One region of the Microbacterium sp. NPDC057944 genome, then DNA from elsewhere that is predicted to be linked to it. Evidence: predicted binding sites of a transcription regulator. Region 1 holds the regulator's gene; the other holds the start of a gene.
The links. The regulator HrcA, encoded in region 1, represses chaperone genes, less so after heat shock. The targets are predictions, from matches to a motif close to TTNGCACTCGNNNNNNNCGAGTGCNAA.

Region 1 (14,922 bases):
GCGATGAGACGATAGGCCGCCAGACCCGCGCCGTGGGGGAGTGAGGTGCAGGATGCCGCGATGAGACCCGTGACCGGCGGGGTCTGCGCGCCTCCTGTGTAAGCGAGCGACAGCAGGCCGCCCATCGAATGCCCGACGAGCAGTACGGGTCCCTTCTCCGCCGCCGCCCGCACGGCGGCGTCGATCGTGTGCAGCGCCTCGTGCAGGGTGAAGTCCTCGTGCAGACGCGTGCCGTGTCCGGGGAGGTCGACGGCGGTGGCGGTCATGCCGCGCTCGTCGAGATAGGCGAGCTGAGACCGCCACATCGTCGCAGATGTGCGGATGCCGTGCACGAAGACGATCTGGACGCTCACGGACTCAGCTTAGATACGCCCTCCGACAACGCGAAAGCGGGGCCGGTGGATGTCCACCGGCCCCGCTCCCTTCTCTCAGATCAGAGAGTTACTTCTGCCATCCGAAGTCCTCGATCGGCGTGACGCCGAAGAGGTCCAGGCCGACGTACGGCCAAGGCGTGAGGTTCGCCAGGCCGTTCTTGACCACGTAGATCGACGGGCCGTTGTAGAGCGGGATGACGCCCCACGTCTCGTCGATGATCTTCGGCTCGAGCTTCTCCGCCGCGGCGGTCCAGCTCTTCGCGTCCTTCTGCGACTCGACGTCGTCGGCGATCTGCTTGTCGATGTCGGCGTTGCCGGTGCCCGACAGGTTCAGCTCGCTCTCCGAGCAGTAGAGCTGGCACATCCAGGCCGGTCCGAACGGGTCGGAGTCGCTGAAGCGCAGGCCGGCGATGTCCCAGTTCTTGGTCGGGAGGTCCTTGGCGAAGTCGGCGGAGGCACGCACATCGACCTTGACGTCGATGCCGATCTCCTTCTCCTGCGCCTGCAGCGACTTGGCGAGAGCCTCCTGCGTCGGGTCGGAGCCGAACACCGGGTAGACCACGCTCAGCTTGACGCCGTCCTTCTCGCGGATGCCGTCAGAGCCTTCCTTCCAGCCGGCGTCGTCGAGGAGCTTCTTGGCTGCCTTGACGTCGTGCTTCAGGCCGGCCTCGGCGAACGCGTCGACGTAGCCTTCCTGGAACGCGTACATGTTCAGCGAACCGGCGGCGGGCTCTTCGTAGCCGAGGCCGTTCCAGGCGATCTGCTTCTGCTGGTCGATGTTGATGCCCAGGAAGAACGCCTTGCGGACGTTGACGTCCTCGAACTGCGGCTTGTCGCCGTCGAGCATCAGGATCGTCTTCGCGGTCTGCTGGGCGCGGCGCACGACCGTGTCCTTGACCGACTTGACCTGCTCGAGGCGGTCCTTGGAGTTCGCGCCCACCATGTCGATCTCGCCGTTCTTGAAGGCGTTGATCGCGGCGTCGGGCTCGAGCTGCTGGAAGGTCACCTTGTCGAGCAGAGGAGCGTTACCCCACCACTCGGGGTTCGGCTTGAACGAGATGAAGCCCTTGTTGGCGTCGAACTCGTCGACGATGTACGGGCCTGCACCCCACTCGGAGTGCGGGTTGCCGATGTACGCGTTATTGAACGTGTCGACGTCGGCGTGCTTCGGGTTCAGGACACCACCGGTGAGGAACACCATGGACGGCCAGGCGTAGATGCCGTCGAACGTGACCACCGCGGTCTTCGCGGTGTCGCCCTGCTCGACCGACTTGACCTGCTTGTAGCCGTCGGTCGCGTTGGGGCTGTAGCCCTCGTCGGACGAGCGGTTCGCCTTCCAGGTCGCGTCGATGGCGGTCCAGTCCATGTCGGTGCCGTCGTTGAAGTGCGCCTTGTCGGTGAACGTGAAGGTGACGGTCGTGTTGCCGTCCTTCTCGCCGATCTCGTACTTGTCGAGGTAGGCGTCGTTCTTGTAGACCTCGCCCTCCGGCTTCACCAGCAGGATCTGCGGCATGTAGAAGTACCAGAGCGTCGAGGTGTCGGCGACTCCGTCGCCGTGGAAGGCGTTGAGCTGCTCGGGGATGCCGTTGATGCCGAGGTGGACTTCGCCGCCCTCCTTCATGTCGGCCCGAGCCTGGGGGTTGTAGTCGGCGGACTTGGTCTCGACCGGCTTCTCCGAACCGTTCCCGCCACCGGTGTTTCCGGATCCGCTCGCGCAACCCGCGAGGGCGAGTGCGAGGACGCCGCTGATCGCGACAGCCCCCAACAACTTCTTGTGCTTCATGGTGCTCCTTTCGCCTTTCGGCGTTTCATAAAGGGAAGAATAGTTCGCTGTTGATCACCGCACAGCGGCGGACAGTGAATACCGGCTAACCGTTATCGGACGGTGACCAGACCTCGCATCGGCATCCGCTCAGACCGTCGCAGGCTTCGTCGACATGGTCTCCGGGTCGAACACGACGCGCTGACGCGTGCGCTCGATGTCCGGATCCGGCACCGGGATCGCCGACAGGAGAGCCTTGGTGTAAGGATGCTGCGGGTTGTCGAAGACATCGTCGACGTCGCCGTGCTCCACGAACTCGCCGAGGTACATCACGGCGACGCGATCGGCGATGTGCCGCACGACGGACAGGTCGTGTGCGACGAACAGGTACGACAGACCCAGCTTGACCTTGAGCTCGTCCAGCAGGTTGATGACGCCGGCCTGGATCGACACGTCCAGCGCCGACACCGGCTCGTCGAGCACGACGATCTTCGGGTTCGTCGACAGGGCTCTCGCGATGCCGATGCGCTGGCGCTGCCCGCCGGAGAACGCCTGCGGGAACCGGTCGCTGTGCGCCGGGTTGAGGCCGACGATGTCCATCAGCTCGTCCACTCGCCGGTGGACCTCGGCCTTGGGCGTGCCGATCGCGCGCATCGGCTCGGCGATGATGTCGGCGACGGTCATGCGCGGGTCGAGTGCGCCCATCGGGTCCTGGAACACGATCTGGATGTCGCGGCGGAGCTCGCGCTCGATCTTCCTGCTGTGGAGATCGTTCACGCTGGTGCCGGCGATGACGATGTCACCGTCGGTCTGCTTGACCATGTCCATGATCTGCAGCAGCGTGGTGGTCTTGCCCGAGCCGGACTCGCCGACGATCGCCATCGTCTCGCCCTCGCGGACGTCGAAGCTGATGCCCTTGATCGCCTGGACCTCGCCCACCTTGCGCTTGAGGAACGCGCCCTTGAGGAGCGGGAAGGTCTTGGTGAGGTTCTTGACCTCGAGCGTCACGGGGCGCTCCTCGCGCGGCGTCCGGGTCAGGTCACTCTCCGGGATCACCCTGGCGGGGAAGACGGGGAGGCCGCCGAGCAGACCGCCGTCCTCGATCTCCTGCGAGCGGATGCACGCGGCCAGGTGGCGCTCGCCCGTGCCGGTCGACACCGGCAGCAGCTCCGGTTCGCCCGTGCGGCAGGCATCCATCGCGATCGGGCAGCGGTCGGCGAACGGGCACGCGTCTGGGAGGTTGACCAGCAGCGGCGGGTTCCCCTTGATCGGGGTCAGCGGCTCCTTCTCGGCCTTGTCGACGCGGGGGATCGCCCCCAGGAGCCCGATCGAGTACGGCATCCGCGTGCGGTGGAAGAGCTCGCGGGCGGGTGCGTGCTCCACGGGCTTTCCGGCGTACATCACCATGACGTCGTCGGCGGTGCGCGCCACCACGCCCATGTCGTGGGTGATCATCATCACCGCGGCGCCGGTCTCGTCCTGCGCCTTCTCGATCAGATCGAGGATCTGCGCCTGGATCGTCACGTCGAGAGCGGTCGTCGGCTCGTCGCAGATGATGAGCTTGGGGTTGTTGGCCATCGCGATCGCGATCACGACGCGCTGGCGCATGCCGCCGGAGAACTCGTGCGGGAACGACTTCATGCGCCGCTCAGGGAACGTGATGCCCACGAGCGTCAGCAGCTCCACCGCGCGATCCCATGCGTCCTTCTTGGAGAGGCTGCGGTGCACCGTGAGCGCCTCGATCAGCTGGTCGCCGACCGTGAACACGGGGGTGAGGGAGGTCAGCGGGTCCTGGAAGACCATGGACATGCCGTTGCCGCGGATCACGGACAGCTGCTTGTCCGACTTGCCGATCAGCTCCTGGCCGTCGTAGACGATGGAGCCGGTGACCTTCGCGTTCTCGTCGAGGAGGCCCATGATCGCGAGGGACGTGACGGACTTGCCCGAGCCGGACTCGCCGACGATCCCGAGGGTCTTGCCTGCCTCCAGATCGAAGGAGACGCCGCGCACGGCGTCGACGCGGCCCGCTTCCGAGGCGAAGCTGACCCGGAGGTCGCGGACGGAAAGGACGGTGCTCATGCGCGGCCTCCCGCTGCAGACGTGGGATCGAGGGCATCACGCAGGCCGTCGGCGACGAGCGCCATCGACACGGTGAGAAGGGTGAGGGCCGCGGCGGGGAAGTAGAACAGCCAGGGCGCGGTCGTGAGGCTGCTGGAGCCGGTGCCGATGAGCGCGCCCAGCGAGACATCGGGGATCTTGACGCCGAAGCCGAGGAAGGACAGACCCGTCTCGGTGACGACGGCGTTGACAACACCGAGGGTGAAGTTGATCACCAGGAGGGATCCGATGTTCGGCAGCAGGTGGCGGAGGACGATCCTCATGCCGCCGACGCCCATGTAGCGGGCGGCGCTGACGTACTCGCGTTCACGCAGGGAGAGCGCCATGGTCCAGATCACCCTGGCGGGGAAGTACCAGCCGATCACGAAGATCATGATGAGCGCGATGACCCGCCAGTCGCCTCCCGACTTGTTGGAGATCATCGCGAGGATGAGGAAGCTGGGGATGACCATCATGAAGTGGATGACCAGCAGCGCGATGCGCTCGGTCCAGCCGCCGAAGTAGGCGGCTGCTGTGCCGACGAGCGCCGAGACGATCGTGACGCCGACCGAGACGCTGACGGCGATCATGAGCGAGCGCTGCAGACCGAGCGCCACCTGAGCGAACAGGTCGTTGCCGGCGTTGTTGGTTCCGAACCAGTGCTCGGACGACGGTCCGGTGCTGAGGTTGAGGAAGTCGAGCTCGACCGCGTCGTATCGGGCGATGAGCGGTCCGAAGATCGCGAAGAGCACCAGGAGGACGAAGATCACCAGGCCGGCGAGAGCGCCCTTGTTGCGGGCGTAGCGGCGCCAGTAGAGGGTCCACTTGGAGAGCCGCTTGGTCGCGACACGCGTGGTCTCAGGTCCCGCGATGCCGGAGGGCGGCTGGACCGTGGGGTCGATCATGTCGGTGGTCATGTCAGCTCACTCTCACTCGTGGGTCGAGCACCACGACGGCGATGTCGGCGAGGATGGCGCCGATCGCCGTGAGGACGGCGCCGAAGGCCGCGATGGCGACCGTGCCGTGGATGTCGTTCGTTCCGATGGTCTTGATGAAGTACTGGCCCATGCCGTTCCAGGCGAAGATCGTCTCCGTGAGCACCGCGCCGGTGAACACACCGGGGATCGTGAAGGCCACCTGGGTCGCGACGGGGATCAGCGAGGTGCGCAGCGCGTGCTTGCGGATGGCCTGCTGCTTGGTGAGGCCCTTGGCGCGCGCCGTGCGCACGTAATCGGCGTTGATGTTGTCCAGCAGGAGTGAGCGCTGGAGGAAGTGGATACCGGCGTAGCCGGTGAGCACCAGGGCGATCGTCGGCAGCGTCAGATGCTGCAGCACGTCGACGAGGACGGGGAAGAACCCTTCGACGTCCTGGCTCGACGAGCCGGTGACGTAGAAGATGCGCACGCCCGTCGCCTCGTTCAGCGCGATCGCGAGGATGACGACCGCGAAGGCGGCGACGACGATGGGGATGTTCATCGTGATGATGCTCGTGGCCTGGCCGATGCGGTCGGCGAGCTTGTACTGGCGGGATGCCGTGTACACGCCGAGCGCGATGCCGAGGACGGTGAAGAGGATCGTGGCTCCCAGGACCAGCTCGGCGCTGACCCACATGCGGTAGCCGACCTGCTCGTTCACCGAGCCGCCGGTCGGGCTCACGCCCCAGTCCCACCGCAGCAGGATCCCCGTGAGCCAGTTCCACCACCGTTCGATGAGAGGGACGGTGTCGCTGAGGTTGCGCGGCTTGAGGAGGTGGACGATCTGCTCCTCCGTCACCGGAGGGCGGCGACCGACGTAGTTGCTGCGCGGGTCGAGGAAACCCCACGCGAGGAAGTACGTGAGATTGGTCGCGACCACGATCATGAGCAGCCAGCCGAGTGCTCGGCGCACGAGATACTTGATCAAGGGTGTGATTCTTTCTCTTCTACAGACGCGCGCGGGATCTGCCGACGCAACGCTGAGCCGGGTAGTCATTCAACCACCAACTGCTGGACTGCGCGACACGACACCTGCACGCTGTCTGTGACGGAGTCTTGTCGCTCATGGGATCCGGTGTCACCGATTGCTCCCGGGCAACTTCGCGAGACTACCACCAGTTATGAGGGAATCTCGGATCGGCCCGCGCTCACCCTAGACTTGAGGCGACATGTCACCACGCGCTCTCACTCCTCTTCAGCCTGCCGCGACTCCGGCCACGCAGATCCGCAACTTCTGCATCATCGCCCACATCGACCACGGCAAGTCGACCCTCGCCGACCGGATGCTCCAGATCACCGGAGTGGTCTCCGACCGCGACATGCGGGCCCAGTATCTGGACCGCATGGACATCGAGCGCGAGCGCGGCATCACGATCAAGAGCCAGGCGGTGCGGATGCCCTGGCAGATCGGCGAAGAGACCTTCGCGCTGAACATGATCGACACCCCCGGTCACGTGGACTTCACGTACGAGGTGTCCCGTTCCCTCGCCGCGTGCGAAGGGGCGATCCTCCTCGTCGACGCGGCTCAGGGCATCGAGGCCCAGACGCTCGCCAACCTGTACCTCGCGCTGGAGAACGACCTCCACATCATCCCGGTCCTGAACAAGATCGATCTCCCGGCCGCCGATCCGGAGAAGTACGCCAAGGAGCTCGCCTCCCTCATCGGCGGGAAGCCGGAGGACGTGCTGCGCGTGTCGGGCAAGACCGGCGTCGGCGTCGAGGAGCTCCTCGACCGGCTCGTGCAGGAGATCCCCGCGCCGAAGGGCGACCCCGAGGCGCCGGCGCGAGCCATGATCTTCGATTCCGTGTACGACGCCTACCGGGGCGTCGTCACTTATGTGCGAATGGTCGACGGCAGCCTGTCGCCTCGCGAACGCATCCAGATGATGTCGACCGGCGCGAACCACGAGCTCATCGAGATCGGCGTGTCCAGCCCCGAGCCGATTCCGAGCAAGGGCCTCGGCATCGGGGAGGTCGGGTACCTGATCACCGGCGTGAAGGATGTGCGACTCTCCAAGGTCGGCGACACGGTCACGGCATCGCGGAAGCCGGCATCCACGGCCCTCACCGGATACACCGACCCGAAGCCGATGGTCTTCTCGGGCGTGTACCCGATCGATGGCAGCGACTACGCAGAGCTCAGGGAGGCGCTCGACAAGCTCAAGCTCTCGGACGCATCGCTGGCCTACGAGCCGGAGACGTCCGTCGCACTCGGCTTCGGCTTCCGCTGCGGGTTCCTCGGGCTCCTGCATCTCGAGATCATCACCGAGCGCCTGTCGCGCGAGTTCGGACTCGATCTCATCACCACGGCGCCGAGCGTCATCTACGAGGTGCTCACGAGCGACACCGGTGAGACGGTCACGGTGACCAACCCGAGCGAGTATCCGGACGGTCGCATCGGCTCGGTGTCTGAACCGATGGTGAAGGCGGCGATCCTGCTGCCCAAGGACTACGTCGGCACCGTGATGGAGCTGTGCCAGAGCCGCCGGGGCACCCTCCTGGGCATGGAGTACTTCTCCGAGGAGCGCGTCGAGCTGCGCTACAACATGCCGCTCGGCGAGATCGTCTTCGACTTCTTCGACCAGTTGAAGTCCAAGACCCAGGGGTACGCCTCGCTGGACTATGAGCCCTCCGGTCAGCAGGAGGCGGATCTGGTCAAGGTCGACATCCTGCTCCAGGGCGAGAAGGTCGACGCCTTCAGCTCGATCGTGCACCGCGACAAGGCCTACGCCTACGGCACTCTGATGACCGAGCGGCTTCGCAAGCTCATCCCGCGGCAGCAGTTCGAGGTGCCGATCCAGGCGGCGATCGGCGCCAGGATCATCGCTCGCGAGACGATCCGCGCGATCCGCAAGGACGTGCTCGCCAAGTGCTACGGCGGTGACATCACCCGAAAGCGCAAGCTCCTCGAGAAGCAGAAGGAGGGCAAGAAGCGCATGAAGATGGTGGGTCGCGTCGAGGTCCCCCAGGAGGCGTTCATCGCCGCGCTCTCCGGCGACGTCGAGGGCAAGGACAAGAAGTAGTCCGGTTCTGGGTGCCCGCGGCGCGTGGGGGTGATCGCTCAGGCAAGCCGAAGTAGGGTGGAGATCATGCGGCGCGGGACTTTCCGAGACGACACGGTTGACTATGCGGCCGTGGGTGCCACCCACGCCCCGGATCTGATGCAGTACCCGCCGGAGCGCAGCATCCCGGCGGAGCAGTCCTGGCGGATCGGCAGCGGCTCCGAGCGGTTCCAGACGGCAGGGGAGTCCCTGCTGTCGTGGACGGCGCAGCGCGCCGCAGGGCTCGGCATCCAAGACGTGCGCCCGGCCCCCGGTCCCGCGTACGCAGGAGTGAGCTTCGACGCCGAGGGAAACCCCATCGCGCCGAGCAAGCACGACATCGAACAGCGCTTCGACGCGGAGGGCACGCCCTTCGTCGGCCCGGGAATGACCCTGAAGCTGCACGGCCATGTGGCAGGCATGAGCGCCGACGCCGAGCTGCGGGTGATCTCCGTGACGGAGGAGAAGCGCCGCATCGGCTTCGTGCTCGGCACGGTCGGAGGATCGGTCGTGAGCGGCGAGGAGTCGTTCGACATCGACTGGCGCGAGGACAACGATGAGGTGTGGTTCACCGTCCGCGCCTTCGACGCGCCGAACGCGATGCTGTACCGGATGGTCCCCGCGCTCGTGAAGCGGCGCAGGAAAGAGCTGTTCGCCCGGTACCTGCGGGCGATCTCCCCGCTCTACTCGACCCCCGTCTGATGGCGGGTCCCCTTCCCCTCGGCGATCCGGCCCCGGCGGACGGCGGGCTCCCCGCCGATCTCTCCGTCGATCCCTCCGTGCCGTTCTCGGCGTACCTGCACATCCCGTTCTGCCGTGTGCGGTGCGGGTACTGCGACTTCAACACCTACACCTCGGGCGAGCTGCGCGGCGCCAAGCAGGAGGACTACGCCGACACCCTCGCCGCGGAGATCTCCCTCGCCCGTCGTGTGCTGTCGGACGCCGGGGCGCTCCGGCCGATGGACACGGTGTTCTTCGGAGGCGGCACGCCCACGCTGTTGCCCGCGGGCGACCTCGCGCGGATGCTGGATGCGGCGGTGTCGGCCTTCGGGCTCGCCGACGGCGCGGAGGTGACGGTCGAGGCGAACCCCGACACGGTGACCCCCGAGGTCGCCAGGACTCTCGCCGATGCCGGTGTCACCAGGCTCTCCATCGGCATGCAGTCCGCCGTGCCGCACGTGCTCGCTGCGCTGGATCGCACGCACCGGCCGGAGAACGTCCGCACCGCCGTCGAGGCGGCGAAGGGCGCCGGTCTCGCGGTCAGCGTCGACCTCATCTACGGTGCGCCGGGGGAGTCCCTGGCCGATTGGGAAGCCTCTCTCGACGCCGCGCTCGACCTCGAGTCGGACCACATCTCCGCGTACGCGCTGATCATCGAAGACGGCACGAAGCTGGCCAGGCAGATCCGCCGCGGCGAGGTGCCGACACCCGATGACGATCTCCAGGCTGACATGTACGAGCTCGCCGACTCGCGGCTCGCCGCCGCCGGTTTCGAGTGGTACGAGGTCAGCAACTGGGCGCGCTCCGCGGAGCAGCGTTCGCGTCACAATCTCGCGTACTGGCGGGGGAGCGACTGGTGGGGCTTCGGCCCCGGGGCGCACAGTCACGTCGCGGGCCTGCGCTGGTGGAACGTGAAGCACCCGGCCGCATACGCGCAGCGGCTCGCGGCATCCGAGTCCCCGGCTGCTGGAACCGAGCGTCCGGATGAGGCGTCGCGGATGCTGGAGCGGGTGCTGCTGCTGAGTCGTCTCGCCGAGGGCATCGCCGTGGCAGACCTCCCCGCAGGGAACCGAGCCCGCGTCGCCGGCCTGATCGCCGACGGTCTGGTGGATCCTGCCTCCGCCGTTCGCGGCCGCGTTCGGCTGACGCTCCGCGGCCGGCTGCTGGCCGATGCGGTCGTGCGGGAGCTCACCGACTAGGGAGCAGATCCATGCCGGTCGTGCGTCGCTGGGGAACCGTGGTGGTCACGGCATCGAACAGGCGCGTCCTGCGCTCGGAGCCGAAAGCGGGCCATCCGGGGTCGCCCGTGGTGACGAAGGAGACCCACGCGCGGTGCATGTCGGCGGCGAGCTCGCGCGGAGCGTCGGTCCCCGCCATGCGCTGCGTCTCGGGGTCGTCGAGCCGGTCGAACACGAACCCGAGCTCGAGCGCGTGCGCGGCGCGGAGATCGCGCACGGGGCTGGGCCACGCGAACTCGTAGACGTGGGTGTTCGCGGGGCGTGCCCCCGCGACGCGGCTGAGCGGAGCGCGGAGCATGACGTCGGTCGCGAGCTGTCCGAAGATCTCCCCGGTCGACGCCGAAGGGAAGTCGGCGCGGTACGCGGCCACCGCACGGCCGGGGATGCGCAGCGCGAGACGCGCGATCAGCAGCTTCGCCCTGCTGATGCCGGCGAGCGCCTCCGGGGGGAACCACAGCCGGTACTCGTCGGTGTTGCTGCCGATGAGCAGCGGGGTGTCGATCTCGCCGAGCACCTCGTGGGGAGACCGGGGGAGGCTGTCGGGGTCGATCGAGAACTGGAATCCCGGCGCGCCCCCGAGGGGTGAGGAGCCTGCCGCCTGCGCGCGACGGGCCTGCAGGAGTTGATCGGGATCGACGCCGGCGAAGGACTCCCTATCGGGGCGGATGCCGAGCCGCTTCGCCAGCTGCGCGGTGACGCGCCCGGCCTTCTCCGGCGTCTGCGCCTCCAGAAGACCGGACTCGATGATCGCCTGAGCGATCAGCGCACGCGACTCCGGACGGGCCAGGAGACCGGCGACGATCGCGCCGCCCGCCGACTCGCCCATCACCGTGATGCGTGCCGGGTCGCCGCCGAACGCCGCGATCTCGCGGTGGACCCAGTCGAGGGCGGCCGCGGCGTCGCGCAGGCCGAGGTTGCGCGGTGCGTCCTCGAGCACGGAGAAGCCCTCCGAGCCCAGGCGGTAGTTGATCGAGGCGAAGACGATGCCGGCGCGCGCGAAACCCGTGCCGTCGTAGATCGAGAGCGCGGCGGTGCCGCGTTCGAGGGCGCCGCCGTGGATCCACAGCAGCACGGGCGCGTCCGAGGCGTCGACCGGCGACCAGACGTTGACGGTGAGGATGTCCTCGCCGTCGATGCGCACCGAACCCAGCAGCTCGCCGGTCGCGCCGGAGTAGGGGAGCTGAGGAGACGTGGGGCCGAAGGACGTGGCGTCGCGCTCGCCTGTCCACGCGGCAGCGGGCTGCGGCTCGCGGAACCGGTTGTCCCCGAACGGCGGCGCGGCATACGGGATGCCGAGGAAGCGACGGACGCCGTCCTCGACGGTTCCTCGGAGGACCCCGGTGCTGACGGAAGCGGTGGACGGCGTGGTCATGAGCGCCATCCTAGGGTGCACGCGATAGGATTGGCACTCTATCGGTCCGAGTGCCAGGCGGGAGGGTGAGATGGTCACAGAGCGAGGCCTGCAGGTGCTGCGCGCGATCGTGCAGGACTACGTCGAGACGCACGAACCCGTCGGCAGCCGCACGATCGTCGATCGTTACTCCTTCGGCGTCTCCGCGGCCACCATCCGCAACGACATGGCGCTGCTCGAGGACGAGGAGCTGATCGCCGCTCCGCACACCTCGTCGGGGCGCGTGCCGACCGACAAGGGGTATCGCGTCTTCGTGAACCACCTGGCTCAGCTGCGGCCGCTCACCGTGGCGCAGCGCAGCGCGATCGAGTCCTTCCTCGCGGACCCCGCCGATCTCGACGACCTGATGGCGCGCACCGTCCGTGTGCTCACGCAGCTCACGGGGCAGGTCGCCCTGGCGCAGTACCCGTCGTTCGCCCGCGCGCATCTGACCCACCTGGAACTCGTGGCGCTCGCGCCGAGCCGGATGCTCGTCGTGCTCGTCACCGACGCCGGCGGCGTCTCACAGCGCATGACCCCGCTCCCGGTCGAGCTCGACGAGGCCGACGTGGCGGTGCTGCGGGCGCGGCTGTCCGCGCTGATCACGGGCCGTGCGGTGAGCGACGCCGCTGAGCGCCTGCAGACCCTTCTCACCGATGACACGACGACGGATGCCGCGCTGCGCGCGCTCGCGACCGTCATCATCGACGAGCTGGGCGAGTTCCGCCAGGAGCGCCTCGTCATGGCGGGGGCCGCGACTCTGGCCCGGCGCGAACAGGACTTCCGCGGCAGCATCCATCCTCTCCTCGAGGCGATCGAGGAGCAGGTGACGCTGCTGCGGCTGATGAGCGAGATGGAGACCGACGTGCACGGGCTCGCCGCGAGCATCGGCACGGAGAACGCTCCGTTCGGTCTCGGCGAGGCATCGATCGTCGCCAGCAACTACGCCGCACCGAGCGGCACCGCGCGCGTCGGCGTCATGGGCCCGACCCGCATGGACTATCCGAGCAACCTCGCGGCGGCGCGGGCCGTGGCCCTCTACCTGTCGCGGATGCTCGACGAAGACGAGGCGAGCCGCTGAGGCGGCCGCCGAACGAACACACACGGAGAAGGGCCATCGTGGCGGATCACTATGAGGTTCTCGGGGTATCCCGAGAGGCGTCCACCGACGAGATCAAGAAGGCGTACCGACGCCTCGCGCGTCAGCTGCACCCGGATGTCAACCCGGGCGAGGAGGCGGCGGAGCGCTTCAAGCTCGTCACGCACGCGTACGACGTGCTCAGCGACGACGAGTCGCGACGCCGGTACGACATGGGCGGCGGAGACGGCGCCGCAGGCAACTTCGGCGGATTCGGAGGCTTCGGCGACATCTTCGAGACCTTCTTCGGCGCCGCGCAGGGCGGCGGGCGCGGCGCGCGTCCGCGGTCACGGCGCGAGCGCGGCCAGGACGCGCTCGTGCGTGTGACCCTCGAGCTCGGCGACGTGGTGTTCGGCGCGCACCGCGACATCGAGGTCGACACGGCGGTGCTGTGCGAGACGTGTCAGGGATCCTGCTGCCAGGAGGGCACGTCGCCCGTCACCTGCGACATCTGCGGCGGCTCCGGCCACGTGCAGCGTCAGGTCCGCAGCCTTCTCGGCAACGTGATCACCTCGCAGCCGTGCGGCACCTGCGAGGGCTACGGCACGACGATCCCGTACCCCTGCGGAACCTGCGCCGGTCAGGGGCGGGTGCGGTCGCGTCGCACGGTGTCCCTCGACATCCCCGCCGGCGTGGAGACCGGGCTGCGACTGCAGCTGCCGGGCTCCGGCGAGGTGGGCAAGGCCGGTGGCCCCAACGGCGATCTGTACGTCGAGGTCACGGTGAGCCCGCACGCGGCGTTCAGCCGTGACGGCGACGACCTCCTCGCCACGCTCGAGGTCTCCATGACCGACGCGATCCTCGGAACGGACACGAAGATCCAGGGGCTCGACGGCGAGGTCGACCTGGAGATCCGCTCCGGCATCCAGTCGGGTGACGTCCTGACGATCAAGGGCCGCGGCATCACCCCGCTGCGGGGATCCCAGCGTGGTGACCTCAGGGTCGGCGTGCAGGTGGTCACGCCCACCAAGCTCGACTCCGCACAGCGCGCGCTCATCGAGGACTTCGCGAAGAAGGCGAAGTCGCCGGGACCGCAGCTCGCCCAGTTCCAGCAGGGGCTGTTCTCCAAGCTCCGCGACCGCTTCCGCTCGCACTGAGCCATGGCGCTGCACTTCCTGGTCGAGACGTCGAGCGATGCCGCGGTCGGCGACCTCGTGTCGCTCACCGGCACGGAGGCGAAGCACGCGGCGGTCGTCCGGAGACTGCGTGTGGGCGAATCCGTGACGATCGGCGACGGTGCAGGCGTCTGGCTCACCGGTGTCGCCGAGGAGGTCTCTCCGACCCGGGTGGATGTGCGCGTGTCCGACCGTGCGGTCCACGACGCGCCGACGCCCCGCATCGTCCTCGTTCAGGCACTGGCCAAGGGCGATCGCGATGAACTCGCCGTCCAGGCGGCCTGCGAGCTCGGCGTCGACGAGATCGTCCCGTGGCAGGCGAGCCGCAGCGTGACGCGCTGGGACGGACCCAAGGCCGTCAAGGGGCGCGAGCGCTGGGCGACGATCGTGCGCGAGGCCGCGAAGCAGGCGCATCGGCCCTGGATCCCCGAGGTCTCGGAGCCTCTCACGACGGGACAGCTCGCGCAGCGCGCGGGGGACGCGCGGATGCTCCTGCTCGACCCGACGGCGACCATCAGGCTCTCCGAGCGGGAACCGGACGGACGCGACCTGATCCTCGTCGTCGGCCCCGAGGGCGGCATCGCCCCCGAGGAGCTGGACCGCCTCGTCGCGGCGGGAGCCGAGCGCGTGCTGCTCGGCGACACGGTGCTGCGCACCTCCACGGCCGGTCCGGCCGCGATCGCGGTGCTGTCGGTGGCGCTCGGCCGCTGGTGAGCGTCCCCTCAGTAGACTGAGAGCATGAGCGAGCCCTCGATCTTCACCCGCATCCTCACCGGCGACATCCCCGGGGAGATCCTGCTGGAGACCGATCGGGTCTTCGCGATCCGCGACATCAACCCGCAGGCGCCGCTGCACGCCCTCGTCATCCCGAAGACCGAGGAGTACCGCGACGTCACGGAGCTCGCTGCAGGCGACCCCGTGCTCCTCGCAGACATCGTGGCCGCGGCGAAGCGGCTCGCGGAGGAGCATGCGAACGGCGAGTACCGCCTGATCTTCAACAACGGCGCGAGCGCCGGCCAGTCCGTCTTCCACGTGCACGCCCATGTGCTCGGCAACATCGAGGAGAGCAAGCT
Region 2 (14,922 bases), 1.3 Mb from region 1:
ATCTGCGCGGCGTTCACCCTCGTGCTCCTCGTGCGGTCCGATCGGGTCGCTCCGGCCACGGGCGATGCGGCCGCACGTGCGGCGCGCAGGCTTCGCAAGGCGGAGGCCCAGAACGACCACTCCTGGTCCGTCCTCGACGTGCGGCTGGACGATCCGCTGGACCTCAGGGAGGCGTCGACGAGCACCGGATATGCGGCGATCGTCGAGCGCTTCCACTCCGACATCGAGGAGGTGCTCCCCGCGAGTGCCGACGCCGATCGCGTCGATGACTCCCGCTCGATCATCGTCATCCGCGGGAGCGAAGAGGAGATCCGGCACCACATCCGCGCTCTGCTGCAGCGGATCTCGGCGATCGAGCACGATGCGGGCGCCTCCGGGATCCGGGTGTCGGCGAGCATCGGCTGGGCGAGCGCGTCGGCCTGGGGGCACGACTACGACGCGCTGGCGGCAGCGGCCGGCGCGGCATCGGCGTCCGCCCGCGCCGATGGCGGCGACCGCTGGAAGCGCGCGGAGGAGAACGGCTCAGCATCCCCGGCTACCCTGGAAGCGTGATCCTCGCCGTCGACACCTCCCTCGGTACCGCCGTGGCCCTCATCGACGCCGACGGCGCCCTCCGCGCCGAGGCGGCGACCGCCGACCCGCTCGGGCACGCCGAGGTGATCGGCGATCTCCTCGCCGACGTCCTGAAGGACGCGGGGGCGGGGGAGATCACCCACGTCGTGTCCGGCATGGGCCCCGGGCCCTTCACCGGCCTGCGCATCGGCATCGCGGCGGCTCGTGCCTTCGCCCTCGGGCGCGGCATCCCCGTGGTCCCGGTGCCGAGCCATCTCGCGGCGGCGCTCTCGGTGTCCGCCGACGGTCCGTTCGCCATCGTCACCGACGCGCGTCGTCGAGAGGTCGCGGTCACGGTGTTCGAGGGGACGGATGCCGCCGGCATCCCCGCCGTCGTCGCCGACACTGTTCTCGTGCCCGCGGTCGAGGCCGATGCGCACCTGGGCGGCATCCGGCGGATCGACGTCGCGGAGCTGTCCGGCGCCGACCTGGCGCGGGTCGGGGCGCGCGCACTCGCGGCAGGACGCGTCTTGGCCGACGACGAGCCGCTGTACCTGCGGCACCCCGACGTCGTGCTCCCCGGAGCGCCGAAGCGGGTGGGATCATGACGCTGCGTCCCGCGACTCCGGCCGATCTCGACGGGATCATGGCGATCGAGAACCGCGCGTTCCCGACCGACGCGTGGAGCGCCGAGTCGATGGCGTCCGAGCTCGCCAGCCCGCACGCCCGCTACCTCGTCGACGAGGTCGACGGCGTGACGATCGGCTACGGCGGTGTGCGGGCGCTGCAGGGCGGGTCGGATGCCGACATCCAGACCATCGCCTTCGATGCCGATCGCCGCGGTGAGGGCCGAGGACGGGCCCTGCTGCGCGCGCTGCTCGAGGCGGCAGTCGGGCGGGGCGCACGAGAGGTGTTCCTCGAGGTGCGCGACGACAACCCCGCCGCGGCGGGGCTGTACCTCTCGGAGGGTTTCGAGGAGATCGGCCGCCGCCCCCGCTACTATCAGCCGGACGATGTGGATGCGATCGTGATGCGCCTCGACCTGCGCGCGTGGGATGCGCGGCGCACCGCGACGCCGAAGGAGCAGACCGCATGACCGCCGCCCCCCTTGTGCTCGGCATCGAGACGAGCTGCGACGAGACCGGCATCGGCATCGTCCGCGGACGCACCCTGCTCTCGAACACGATCGCCTCGAGCATGGACGAGCACGCCCGCTACGGCGGCGTCGTTCCGGAGGTGGCCGCGCGCGCCCATCTGGAGGCGCTGCAGCCGTCGATCGACGTGGCTCTCGACGAGGCCGGCATCCGTCTGCAGGACCTCGACGCGGTGGCGGTCACCAGCGGGCCGGGGCTCGCGGGGGCGCTCATGGTCGGCGTCGGCGCGGCCAAGGGTCTCGCGGTGTCGATCGACAAGCCCCTGTACGCGGTCAACCACCTGGTGGGGCACATCGCGGCCGACATCCTCACGGCGGACTCCGCGCCGCTGGAGTACCCGACCATCGCGCTCCTCGTCTCGGGCGGGCACACCTCGCTCCTGCACGTCCGCGACCTCACGACCGACGTCGAGCTGCTCGGCGAGACCATGGACGACGCCGCGGGCGAGGCCTTCGACAAGGTGGCCAGGCTCCTCTCCCTGCCCTACCCCGGCGGGCCCGAGATCGACAGGGCCGCGGTCGACGGCGACCCGAACGCGATCCGCTTTCCCCGTGGCCTGTCCAAGGCGTCCGATCTGGCGAAGCACCGCTACGACTTCTCCTTCTCCGGACTCAAGACCGCCGTCGCCCGCTGGGTCGAGCGCTGCGAGGCCGATGGCGTCGAGGTGCCGGTGGCCGATGTGGCGGCGAGCTTCCGCGAGGCCGTCGTCGACGTGCTCGTGACGAAGGCGCTGGCGGCGTGCGACGATCTCGGGGTCCCGCGGCTGCTGCTCGGCGGGGGCGTCATCGCGAACCGCAGGCTGCGCGAGGTCGCGCTCGCCCGTGCCGAGAAGGCGGGAGTGACGGTGCGCATCCCGCCGCTGTCGCTGTGCACCGACAACGGCGCCATGATCGCGGCGCTCGCCGCAGAGCTGATCTCCTCTGGTCGGCGGCCGTCGACACTCGCCTTCGGCGCCGACTCGACTCTCCCTGTCACGGAGATCCAGGTGGCCGAGCGCTCATGACCACACCGGACGACGGGCTGCGTGCCCGTATCGAAGGACCCAGCGGCGAGGTCGAGCGGCCGGCGGGGTCTGCTCGTCTCCCCGGCGCCAGACGTGACGCGTACACGAAGCTGCCCACCGGGCCGGTGACCGTGGAGCCGGTCGTCGCCAGCGGGCCGCACCTCGAAGACGAGGGCGACGAACGCGACGGGTGGGAGCCCTCGGCATCCCCCGTGGCCGTCGACGAGACGCGGCTCGCGCCCTGGGCGCTGCTCGCCGCGATCGTCTCGCTGTGCGCCTCGTTCTTCGTCGGCTGGGTGATCCCGGTCGCGGTGGTGGCCGTGATCGCGGCGATCATGTCGCTGCGGCGTCCGGCCGAGAGCAGAGCCGTCGCGACGTGGGCCCTCGTGCTCGGCCTCGCGGCGACGACATACAGTCTGGGCTGGCTGGTGTGGGCCGGTCTGCAGTTCGAGAGGTTCGGGTAGCGGATGCTCGACGCCGACCGGACATCGATGTCATCAGGGGGGCCGATGCCGCACGATCATGACGGCGAGGAGCGTCGTGCGCTCCAGCGCAAGGCGTATGGCCGCGAGGCGTCGCTCACGGATGCCGAGGCTCGGCGTCTGCACGAGCTCGAGCACGCCCTCCGCGAGAGCGCCCGCCCCGAGGCCACGGCGGAGCGTTCCGCGCGGACGGCGGTCCCCGACAGGGGTGGGGCGGACGGGGCCCGCCTGGACGGGGCCCGTCTGGACGGCATGCGGACGGGCGAGGCGCAGCCTCCCGTTCCGCGGGGAGTCGTCGACGAGGAGAGCACCGCAGCGGCGCCCGTGGCCGAGGAGCCCGTGACCGAGAGCGTGGCAGGTGAGGCGGCGCCGGGTATCTGGACGACCTTGCGGTCGCACTGGAAGCCCGTGGCCGTTGCGTCCGCCGTCCTGCTGGCGATCGGACTCGGCGCGGGTTGGGCGCTGTTCTCTCCGCGTGCGAGCGACATCCCGCTCAGCGCGGAGGAGGTGGAGCGCAAGCTGGAGCTCTACACGGCGCAGAAGTTCGACGACGGCTCGCTGCGCGCGGTCGCGCGCGATGGAGACGCCCTCGTCTGGTTCGCCACCAAGAGCGCGCCAGAGCCGCAGTCGTGCCTGACCCTCGATGTGGGGGAGCAGTCCTCCATCAACTGCGTCTCGGACGAGGAGTTCGGGACGTTCCCGCTGAACGCGTCGATCTCGGTGCCGTCAGATAGCGAAGACCAACCGGGAAGCGAAACCAGCGTCAATGCTGTAGGCATGCTGTCCACGTCCGGCGAGGTGATGGTCGCGATCAACCGTTGGGACTATGTCGCCTCGATGCTCGATCAGTTCGAGGGTGAGGAGAAGGTGCGCGCGCAGGAGCTCATCGACGAGGGGTACCAGCCGGGGATGTCCCTGATCGGACACTTCCGCGGAGAGCCCGTGTGGGTCGCCGACCGCTTCACCGACACGGGCTCGATGGAGAGATGCCTGATCGTCGACGTCGTGGACGCATCGAAGTGCGCCGCACCGGACAACAGCGGGAATCAGGCGCCGATCCGGCTGAGCTCCGGCGACGCGGACGACTCGCCGTGGTCGCTCACAGTGGAGTTCACCGGATGGGGCATGCCCTATCTGACGATCACCGAGGGTCCGACCGGCGGATCGCTCGTGGTCATCGACACCGAGTCGGGGGATCCGATCGAGGTCCAGGTTCCCGTGGACCCGGCGGGCTGACTAAGCCGCAGACACCCGGTCGGCGAGGATCGCCAGACGCTCGTCACCGATGCGGGTGAGGATCAGCGTCGCCGACTCCGAACCCTTCAACGCGAGCTTCCTGCGGAAGGCCGCAGGGTCGACGTCCATGCCGCGCTTCTTGATCTCCAGGGTGCCGATTCCGTTCCTCTTGAGCACCGCACTGATCGCCTTGGGATTGGCGGGCATCGTCTCGCGCACGCGGAACGACTGCACGAACGGACTCGTGAGCGCGGCATCCGAGGTGAGGTATGCGATGCGCTCGTCGAGCATGCCCGCCTCCAGGCTGCGGGCGACATCGCCGATGAGCCGTGCACGGATGACGGCTCCGTCCGGTTCGTGCAGGAAGACGCCGAGCGGGCGCACCGGCGCGTCCTCGGCGTCGGCGCCCGCGGTGAGCTCGTAGGAGCGCTCGCCGCGGATGAGGAGCGCCGCTCTGCGCACGCCCTCTCTGGCGAGGACGCCGGTCCAGACCACGAGCTCCACGACGCTGCCGTCGGCGCTCACCCACTGGGCCTCTGCGTCGGCGGGGAGGCTGTCGCGATCGTGCGCGGGGCCGAGCTTGATGCCGGTCGGCGTGCGCGATGCCACGTCGAAGGCCCAGTCCAGCGACGGTGAGTAGTCGTCGGCCGAGACGCGGCGGGTCTCGCTGTGCCCGGAGGTGCGTCGCGCGGGGTCCATCCAGATCGCGCGAGCGGCGGGCGCGGTCGCCGTGCTCAGCTCCCGGTACGCATCCTCCGCCGTGCTGTGGCGCACGTCCGATCCGAGCGGCGCGAGGTTGTACGCGGCGATCGCGGCTGTGACCTCGTCGGCGTCAACGGCCGTGACCTCGAGTCCTGCCCCGGCGAAGGCGAGGGCGTCGCCGCCGATTCCGCAGCCGAGATCGGCGACGCTCGTCAGACCGGCGCTGCGGATGCGCTGGGCGTGCCGTGCGGCGACCCCCAGTCTCGTCGCCTGCTCGAGGCCGGCGCGGGTGAACAGCATCCGCTCGGCGAAGTCACCGAACTTCGTCCGTGCCCTGGCGCGCAGGTGGGCCTGCCCCACGACCGCCGAGACGAGGTCGGGGGAGTGGCCCGCAGCGCGCAGCCGCGACACCGCCCTGGCGACCTCGCCCGTCGACTCGATCGGCCCGAGGGCGTCGAGGAGCTCGATTCCGTCGGGGGTGAGCAGGGCGCGCAGCTCGGACATCTCCACCCGTTCAGCTTAGGTCGTGCCCGGCTGGCACTCGCATTGCATGAGTGCCAGCTGAGCGCTTAGACTGGATTAGCACTCTCGGGTTGAGAGTGCGAACAAGTCTTTCGTGTCAGCGTCAAGAAAGAAGAGGTAGACCGTGTCGGTTTCCATCAAGCCGCTCGAGGACCGCATCGTCATCAAGCAGGTCGAGGCCGAGCAGACCACCGCGAGTGGCCTGGTCATCCCCGACACCGCCAAGGAGAAGCCCCAGGAGGGCGAGGTCGTGGCCGTGGGCCCCGGCCGCATCGATGACAACGGCAACCGCGTCCCGCTCGACGTCGCCGTGGGCGACCGCGTGCTCTACAGCAAGTACGGCGGCACCGAGGTGAAGTTCGGCGCAGACGAGTTCCTCGTCCTGTCGGCTCGCGACGTCCTCGCGGTCGTCGTCCGCTGATCCAGCGCACATCGCAGAGGGGGTTCGGATGCTTCGGCATCCGAACCCCTTTCGCATGTCCGGAGCGGCCACGCGGCGATCGATTCCTGCCGAACCGCGGTCGTGGCGCGTGAACGCGCGCTTGGCCTGCGCCCACGGGCATAGGGTTGTGCGGTGACCCCTGACGCTCCCGCCCGCACCGGCCAGACCGCGGGGGCCGTCTACGCCGTCGCCGCCTACCTGCTCTGGGGCGTGCTGCCGCTGTACTTCCTGCTGCTGGTGCCCACGGGTGCGTGGGAGGTCGTCGCCTGGCGTGTGCTGCTGTCTTTCGTCTTCTGCCTGATCCTGCTCACCGTCACACGTGGATGGACGGCCTTCGGCGTCATCATCCGGCAACCGAAGCTGCTCGGACTCACGGCGCTCGCGGGCCTGCTGATCTACGTGAACTGGCAGGTGTTCGTCCTCGGCACCCTGAACGACCGGGTCGTGGAGACGAGCCTCGGCTACTTCATCAATCCGATCACCACGGTGCTGCTGGGCGTCTTCGTGCTGCACGAGCGGATCCGCCGGATGCAGTGGGCGGCCATCGGCATCGCCGCCGTCGCGGTGATCGTGATCGTCGTCGCCTACGGGGAGTTCCCCTGGATCGCGCTCTCGCTCACCGCGTCCTTCGGCATCTACGGACTCATCAAGAAGAAGATCGGACCGGCGGTGGATGCCGTGAGCGGTCTGACCCTCGAATCCTTCTGGCTCATCCCCATCGCGATCGTGCAGCTCATCCTGGTGGCCTTCACCCCCGCAGGCATCACCATGGGGGCGAACGGCGTCCCCCACGCACTGCTGCTGGGCTTCGCCGGCGTCGCGACGGCGGTGCCGCTGCTGCTGTTCGCGGCGGGGACGCGACGGATCGACCTCACCCTCATCGGGATGATCCAGTTCATCACCCCGATCATGCAGTTCGTGATCGGCGTCGCCTTCCTGCATGAGGAGATGCCTCCCGCACGCTGGGCCGGCTTCATCCTCGTCTGGATCGCGATCGGCGTGTTCGTGGCCGACCTTCTCCTCGCGGGGCGGCGGGGCCGTGGAAGCGGACCTGCAGAACTCGTCTGAACCTCGGGTGCATCGACGGCGGTACCCGGTGCCGGATCGTTAACGCACCGAAACCTAAGCACCCACTACGCGCTCCTGCCACGCTCTAGGGTTAGAGCACCCGACTGTGGTCACAATCCACGTTCAGTTACGCAAGGGAGCATCATGAACGCACTGAAGGGCTCGCGCACAGCGAAGGTCTTCGCGGGGATCGCGCTGGTCAGCGCATCCGCACTCGTCATCTCGGGCTGCGCGAGCAGCACGCCGTCCGACTCCGGCGACGGCGGCAGCAAGCCGTCCGCGGATCTCACTCTCAAGCTCGGGTCGCTGCTGCCGCAGACCGGCGCCCTGGCCTTCCTCGGTCCGCCCATGGAGTCGGGCGTCGGCCTCGCCGTCAAGGAGATCAACGACGCCAAGGCCGGCATCACCATCGACCTCACCGCCGAGGACGAAGGCGACACCGACACCAAGGCCTACGAGACCTCGATCACCAAGCTGCAGGGTGCAGGCGTGTCCGCCATCGTCGGCGCTGCGGCGTCCGGCGTCTCGAAGCTCATCCTCGACGGCAACGTCGCGGCGGGCATCCTCCAGATCTCGGCCTCGAACACCTCCCCCGACTTCACCACGTGGGACGACAAGGGCCTGTACTTCCGCACCGCCCCCAGCGACCTGCTGCAGGGCGAGGTGCTCGGAAACCTGATCGCCGAAGACGGTCACAAGACCCTCGGCATCATCTACCAGAACGACGCGTACGGCACCGGCCTCAACGACGCCATCAAGAAGACGTTCGAGGGCACCGGCGGCAAGGTCGTCGCCGAGGCGTCGTTCAACGTCGGCGACGCGCAGTTCGACGCACAGGTCGAGACCATCAAGGCGCAGAACCCGGACGCCGTCGCCATCGTGTCCTTCGACCAGTTCAAGACGATCGCCCCGCTGCTGGTGAACGCCGGCATCACGGCCGACAAGTTCTACATGGTCGACGGGAACCTGTCCGACTACGGCACCGACATCCCCGTCTCGCTCGAGGGCGCACAGGGCACCAAGGCCGGCCCCAAGCTCGCCGACGACTTCACGAAGCGTCTGCAGACCTTCTGGACGGGCGAGGGCAATGCCGAGGTGAAGGACTTCACCTACGCGGGTGAGGCGTACGACGCTGTCGTGCTCGTGGCTCTCGCGTCGCTCGCCGCCGGCTCCACCAAGGGCGCCGACATCGCGGCGAAGATGCAGGAGGTCTCGGGCGGCTCCGGCGACGGCGAGAAGTGCACGACCTTCGCCGACTGCGCCAAGATCATCAACTCCGGCAAGGTGGCCGACTACGACGGCTACTCCGGCGAGGTCACCTTCGATGAGAACGGCGACCCGCAGGGCGCCACGATCGGCATCTACAAGTACGGCGCGGACAACACCATCACCCGCACCAACTGATATCGCCGAGAAGGCCCCGGATGCTCGCATCCGGGGCCTTCTCCGTGCCCGGCGCGTTCGTCTCGTTCGCAGAGCGAGGAGCGCAGCGACGAGACGAACGCGCGTCAGGCGGCGTCGGTGCCCAGCGTGCCGAGGTAGAGTCCGATGACCTTGGGATCGTTCAGCAGGTCGCGCCCCGTGCCCTCGTACGCGTCCTTGCCCTGGTCGAGGACGTACCCGCGGTCGCAGATCTGCAGACAGCGACGGGCGTTCTGCTCGACCATGATCGTGGTCACGCCGGCCTTGTTGATGTCGGAGACGCGGATGAACGCGTCATCCTGTCGCACGGGGGAGAGGCCCGCAGACGGCTCGTCGAGCAGGAGCACCGACGGGTCCATCATCAGAGCGCGCGACATCGCGACCATCTGGCGCTCTCCACCCGACAGGGAGCCGGCGCGCTGCTTGAGCCGCTTGCCGAGCTCCGCGAAGATGCCGCTGACGAACTCGAGCCTCTCGGCATAGATCTTGGGGTTCTGGAAGAGCCCCATCTGCAGGTTCTCCTCGATGGTCAGCGAGGGGAAGACGTTGTTCGTCTGCGGCACGAAGGCCACCCCGCGTTTGACGAGCTTGTCGGCCTTGAGGCCGACGATGCTCTCGCCGTTCACGGTGATGTCGCCGGAGCGGACGTTCACCATGCCGAAGATCGACTTCAGCAGGGTCGATTTGCCGGCGCCGTTCGGGCCGATGATCCCGATCAGCTCACCCTGCCTGGCCACGAGATTCGCCCCGTTGAGGATGTTCACGCCCGGCAGGTACCCGGCATGGACGTCCTTCAGCTCGACGATCACCTTCTCATCGCTCATGCGCGACCCTCCTCGGGGGAATCGTTCTCTTCCACGGCGAGCTCCGCCTCGGCTTCAGCCTCGATCTTCTCGCGCAGCCGTGCGGCCGCGGCATCCTCCAGCACAGGGATGCGCCCGGTGACGGCTCCGAGGTCGAGGTCCTGGTGCGCGCCGAGGTAGGCGTCGACGACCGCGGGGTCCTCCATGACGTCCTCCGGCGGACCCTCCGCCACGACGCGCCCCTCGGCCATGACGACGACCCAGTCGGCGATGTGCCTGACCATGTGCATGTCGTGCTCGACGAAGAGCACGGTCATACCCTGCTCCTTGAGGTCGAGGATGTGGTCGAGCAGAGACTGGGTGAGGGCCGGGTTGACGCCGGCCATCGGCTCGTCGAGCATCACCAGGGTAGGGTCGCTCATCAGCGCCCGAGCCATCTCGAGCAGTTTGCGCTGACCTCCGGAGAGCGCCGCCGCGAAGTCCTTCTCCTTGGCGTCGAGCTTGAAGCGCGCGAGCAGCTCGCGCGCCTTCGTCTCGATCTCGGTGTCCTGCGAACGCCAGAGGAACGGGAAGAGCGAAGCCCAGAAGCCCTCGCCCTTCTGGTGCGGGGCGCCGAGCTTCATGTTCTCGAGCACGGTCAGCAGCGACAGGGATTTCGTCAGCTGGAACGTGCGGACCTGGCCCATCCGCGCGACCTTGAACGAGGGCACTCCCGCGAGGTTGTTCCCGTCGAACGACCAGGAGCCGCTGTTGGGGCGGTCGAACCCGCACAGCAGATTGAACAGCGTCGTCTTGCCGGCGCCGTTCGGCCCGATCAGGGCGGTGATGGCGCCGCGCGGGATCTCCACGTGGTCCACGTCGACCGCGGTCAGACCGCCGAAGCGGCGCTGCACCGCGTCGACCACGAGGATCGGATCGACCTTCGCGACGCCGGGCGCCGCAGGTCCCTTCGCGAGGCCCGTCGTCTTCGGACGGCGGATGCTTCCCGTCGCGGGGGCGGCGGACTCCGCGGAGCCCTCGGGGTTCAGTTCACTTGACAAAGGTCATCTCCCTCTTGTCTCCGAGGATGCCCTGCGGGCGGAAGATCACGAGCAGCATGAGCGCGACGCCGACGAAGATGAACACGAGCGTCGAGGCCTGGCTATCGGACATCGGAAGCACGCCGGCCTTCGCCATGCCGGGCAGCAGGTTCGCGAGGAACGCGAACACGACCCAGAACAGCACGGCGCCGAGGGTCGGTCCGAACACCGTGGCGGCGCCGCCGAGCAGCAGGATCGTCCACAGGAAGAAGGTGAGCGAGGTCGTGTAGTTGCCGGGCACGACGGCCGAGGGGAGCACGAACACGATGCCGCCGGCGGCGCCGATCACACCACCGACGACGAGCGCCTGCATCTTGTAGGCGAACACGTTCTTGCCGAGCGAGCGCACCGCGTCCTCGTCTTCGCGGATGCCCTTGAGCACGCGGCCCCAGGGGCTGCGCATCAGAGACCAGACCAGCAGGATCGACACGGCCAGCAGCAGGATGCCGAACACGCGGTTCCACAGGTCGTCGGCCGAGAACGTCCACGGGCCGAACCCGTAGGTGCCCTCGGGGAAGGGGTTCGCGTCGCGGAAGCCGCCGTTGTACTGGGCGAGTCCGTCTGCGGAGTTCGTCCACTCGTCGAACAGCTGAGTGGTGAACAGCAGCCGCACGATCTCTCCCGCTGCGATCGTCGCGATGGCGAGGTAGTCGGCGCGCAACCGCAGGGTCGGGATGCCGAGGAGCACGGCGAACAGGGCGCCGCCGGCCATGCCGATCAGCATGCCGAGCCACCAGGGGAGCCCGAACGAGAGCACGGAGATGGCGTAGCCGTAGCCGCCGATCGCCATGAACGCCGCCATGCCGAAGTTCAGCAGGCCCGCGTAGCCGAAGTGCACGGCCAGGCCCGTCGCCGCCAGGGCGTACGCGATCGTGACCGGGCTGATGAGGTAGACGGCGGTGTTGGAGAAGATGCTTCCGAAGTCCATGATCAGCCCAACCTTTCCTTGCGTCCGAGCAGACCCTGCGGCCTGACCAGGAGGATCACGATGAGCACGACGAGGGCGCTCGCGTACTTCAGGTCGGAGGGGATCCACAGGGTGGAGACCTCGACCGCGATGCCGACGATCAGCGAGCCGATGAGCGCGCCGAACGCGGTGCCGAGTCCGCCGAGCGTGATCGCGGCGAACATGAGCAGCAGCATCTGGGTGCCCATGTCCCACTTCACGCCGGGGCGGAAGTACGCCCACAGGATGCCGGAGATCGCGGCCAGCACACCGGCGACGACCCAGACGATCCGGACCACTCGGTCGACGTCGATGCCGGAGGCGGCAGCCAGCTGAGGGTTGTCGGAGATGGCTCTGGTCGCCTTGCCGATGCGGGTGCGGGTGAGGAAGTAGGCCACCGCGAGGATGGCGACGATGCTCACGCCCATCGCGATCATGTCGATGTACGACAGCGAGATCGGCCCGAGCTGGATCGGTGCGGGGCTCGCGCCGGGGAGCTGGTAGGTGCCGCCCCCGACGAAGTACTGGAAGACGTACCGCAGGGCCAGGGACAGGCCGATGCTGACGATCATCAGCTGCACGGTGCCGAGACCGCGATGGCGGAGCGGGCGCCAGACCGCGGCATCCATGCCCCAGCCGAACAGGCCGCCTCCGACCACCGCGGCGATGAGCCCCGCCCACAGGGGGAGGTGCCAGAAGGTGGTCGTGACCATGGCGAGCAGTCCGCCCCAGGTGACCATCTCGCCGTGCGTGAAGTTCGACATGCGCGTGGTGCCGTAGATCAGCGCCGCGCCCATCGACGCCAGCGCGAGCAGCAGTCCGAAGTTGAGCCCTCCGACGAGTCGGGAGAAGAGCTGATCCCAGAAGGAGACGGTTATCCGCTCTCCCTCGCCGAGGAAGAGGTTCATGATCTTCGTGCCGGTCAACCCGAACTCGACCTCGAACGACGCCGTCGTCCCCGCGATGGGCTGCGTGCCCTCGGGGAGCTGCGCGGCGTCGACGATCACGCCTTTCGGCAGCGTGTCCTCGTCGACGGTGAGCGTGTAGGTGGCCTTCTCGGGCACATACAGCCGCCACTTGCCGTCGGCATCCGTCTTGGTCTCGCCGTCGAAGCCCTTGCCCTTGATGGTCATGACCACATCGGGTACGGGCTTGTCATCGAAGGTGATGACACCGGCGAAGTAGAAGTCTGTGATCTCCTGGCCGTCGTCTGTCGTGTCGGCCGATGCCGTGGCCGGAGGCTGCAACCAGAGGAACGCGATGGCGAGGAGTGCGCCGAGCAGCACCACGATCCATCGGGTTCCGCTCCGTCTCGCCGTGATCGTCAGACTCACAGATCCTCCAGCCCCAGTACGCAGGCGATGACGGAGTTGTTCATCAGCCTTGATGTACGACGGTATGAGCGTAATGTGTCGGTTCTGTTTCAGCCAAGGCACGATCTGCTCACGGCGCGCCGCCCGTGTCGTCCGACGATGCGGCTGCGGCCTCGGAATCCCCGTCCTCCTGCGGAGAAGCGGGGAATATCTCCAGCCGCGACACGCTTAGAATTGGTACACGCCGCCGCCCCACCACGCGCCCCGCAGGAGGACAATCCATGGACCAGCACGATCCCTTCGGTTTCGTCGGACTCACCTACGACGATGTGCTGCTCCTCCCGGGGCACACCGATGTGATCCCGAGCGAGGCCGACACCTCCTCGCGCATCACGCGCCGGATCTCGGTCGCGACCCCGCTGCTCTCCAGCGCGATGGACACCGTGACGGAGTCGCGCATGGCGATCGCGATGGCGCGCGAGGGAGGCATCGGCATCCTGCACCGCAACCTGTCGATCGCCGACCAGGCCGCGCACGTCGACCGCGTCAAGCGCAGCGAGTCGGGCATGATCACCGACCCGATCACCACGACGCCGGACGCGACGGTCGAAGAGGTCGACGCGCTGTGCGCGAAGTACCGCATCTCGGGCCTCCCCGTGGTCGACCCCGACGGCAAGCTCGTCGGCATCATCACCAACCGCGACATGCGGTTCGTCTCCGGCTTCGAGCGTCAGACGACCTTCGTCAAGGACGTCATGACCAGCGAGAACCTCGTCACCGCTCCGGTCGGCGTCGCGGCGGGCGAGGTCATCGCGCTGTTCGCCCGTCACCGGGTGGAGAAGCTGCCGCTCATCGACGCGGACGGCACGCTCGCCGGTCTCATCACCATCAAGGACTTCGACAAGAGCGAGAAGTACCCGCTCGCGACCAAGGACGACCAGGGCCGGCTGCGCGTCGGCGCCGCGATCGGATTCTTCGGCGACGCGTGGGAGCGCGCAGAGGCGCTGCGCGACGCGGGAGTCGACGTGCTCGTGGTCGACACCGCCAACGGCCAGTCCCAGGGCGTCATCGACCTGGTCCGCCGCCTGAAGGCGGACGAGTCGTTCGCGCACATCGACGTCATCGGCGGCAACGTCGCCACCCGCGAGGGCGCTCAGGCGCTCGTCGACGCAGGGGTGGATGCGGTCAAGGTCGGCGTGGGCCCCGGGTCGATCTGCACCACGCGCGTCGTCGCCGGCGTCGGCGTCCCGCAGGTCACCGCGGTGTACGAGGCGTCGCTCGCCGCGCGCCCCGCGGGCGTCCCGGTGATCGCCGACGGAGGCCTGCAGTACTCGGGCGACATCGCGAAGGCCCTCGTGGCCGGTGCGGACGCCGTGATGCTGGGCTCGCTGCTCGCGGGCACCGACGAGTCGCCGGGCGAGATCGTCTTCCAGTCGGGCAAGCAGTTCAAGCAGTACCGCGGCATGGGCTCGCTCGGAGCGATGCAGACCCGCGGCAAGCAGACCTCGTACTCGAAGGACCGCTACTTCCAGGCCGACGTGCCCAGCGACGACAAGCTCATCCCCGAGGGCATCGAGGGTCAGGTCCCGTACCGCGGCCCGCTCTCGGCCGTCGCCTACCAGCTGGTCGGCGGCCTGCGTCAGTCGATGTTCTACGTCGGTGCGCGCACGATCGAGGAGCTCAAGGCCCGTGGCCGTTTCGTCCGCATCACCGCGGCCGGCCTCAAGGAGTCGCACCCGCACGACGTGCAGATCGTCGTCGAGGCGCCGAACTACAAGAAGTGAGCCCGGCGTAGGCGCGAGAAGGGGGCGGATGCTGCGGCATCCGCCCCCTTCTGCGTCCCCGGTTCAGTGCGCGAGCGCCGGCTCCGTCTCGACGGCCTCGGCGGCGGCGGCGTCCGTCGACTTCCCGGACGGGAGCCACAGCGCGATCACCGTCGCCGCGAACAGCACGGCGGCTCCCGTGAACACGGCGGGCTTCGCGGCGTCCACGTAGAGGTCGGGCGTCAGTTGGCCGCCCGCTCCGACGAAGATCGCGGTCATCACCGCGGTGCCGAGTGCGACGCCGAGCTCGCGGATGGTCGAGTTGACGCCCGATGCCTTGGCGTGGTCGACGAGTCCGAGGGTCGCGAGCAGCGCCGTCGCCGACGGGGCGAAGACGAGTCCCATCCCGATGCCCGCGAGGATGAACGGGGCGAT

Region 2: a site for HrcA is predicted at 5,664-5,690, ahead of groES (co-chaperone GroES). Genes of this name have one in related genera too.

What each region holds. Positions count from the first base shown of each region.
Region 1 covers NZ_JBHVPJ010000002.1:226,467-241,388, forward strand. Annotated here, with positions in the region: gene ACFVRO_RS10470 (alpha/beta hydrolase) at 1-353, opposite strand, end outside; gene ACFVRO_RS10475 (ABC transporter family substrate-binding protein) at 442-2,157, opposite strand; gene ACFVRO_RS10480 (dipeptide ABC transporter ATP-binding protein) at 2,287-4,215, opposite strand; gene ACFVRO_RS10485 (ABC transporter permease) at 4,212-5,150, opposite strand; gene ACFVRO_RS10490 (ABC transporter permease) at 5,152-6,135, opposite strand; gene lepA (translation elongation factor 4) at 6,377-8,230, shown strand; gene ACFVRO_RS10500 (DUF1990 family protein) at 8,297-8,950, shown strand; gene hemW (radical SAM family heme chaperone HemW) at 8,950-10,167, shown strand; gene ACFVRO_RS10510 (carboxylesterase/lipase family protein) at 10,157-11,578, opposite strand; gene hrcA (heat-inducible transcriptional repressor HrcA) at 11,649-12,677, shown strand; gene dnaJ (molecular chaperone DnaJ) at 12,716-13,831, shown strand; gene ACFVRO_RS10525 (16S rRNA (uracil(1498)-N(3))-methyltransferase) at 13,835-14,563, shown strand; gene ACFVRO_RS10530 (HIT domain-containing protein) at 14,588-14,922, shown strand, end outside.
Region 2 covers NZ_JBHVPJ010000002.1:1,494,480-1,509,401, reverse strand. Annotated here, with positions in the region: gene ACFVRO_RS16505 (hypothetical protein) at 1-552, shown strand, start outside; gene tsaB (tRNA (adenosine(37)-N6)-threonylcarbamoyltransferase complex dimerization subunit type 1 TsaB) at 549-1,160, shown strand; gene rimI (ribosomal protein S18-alanine N-acetyltransferase) at 1,157-1,648, shown strand; gene tsaD (tRNA (adenosine(37)-N6)-threonylcarbamoyltransferase complex transferase subunit TsaD) at 1,645-2,709, shown strand; gene ACFVRO_RS16485 (hypothetical protein) at 2,706-3,173, shown strand; gene ACFVRO_RS16480 (hypothetical protein) at 3,219-4,427, shown strand; gene ACFVRO_RS16475 (SAM-dependent methyltransferase) at 4,428-5,633, opposite strand; gene groES (co-chaperone GroES) at 5,776-6,072, shown strand; gene rarD (EamA family transporter RarD) at 6,226-7,161, shown strand; gene ACFVRO_RS16460 (ABC transporter substrate-binding protein) at 7,306-8,565, shown strand; gene ACFVRO_RS16455 (ABC transporter ATP-binding protein) at 8,670-9,407, opposite strand; gene ACFVRO_RS16450 (ABC transporter ATP-binding protein) at 9,404-10,366, opposite strand; gene ACFVRO_RS16445 (branched-chain amino acid ABC transporter permease) at 10,416-11,393, opposite strand; gene ACFVRO_RS16440 (branched-chain amino acid ABC transporter permease) at 11,396-12,745, opposite strand; gene guaB (IMP dehydrogenase) at 13,006-14,508, shown strand; gene ACFVRO_RS16430 (DHA2 family efflux MFS transporter permease subunit) at 14,572-14,922, opposite strand, start outside.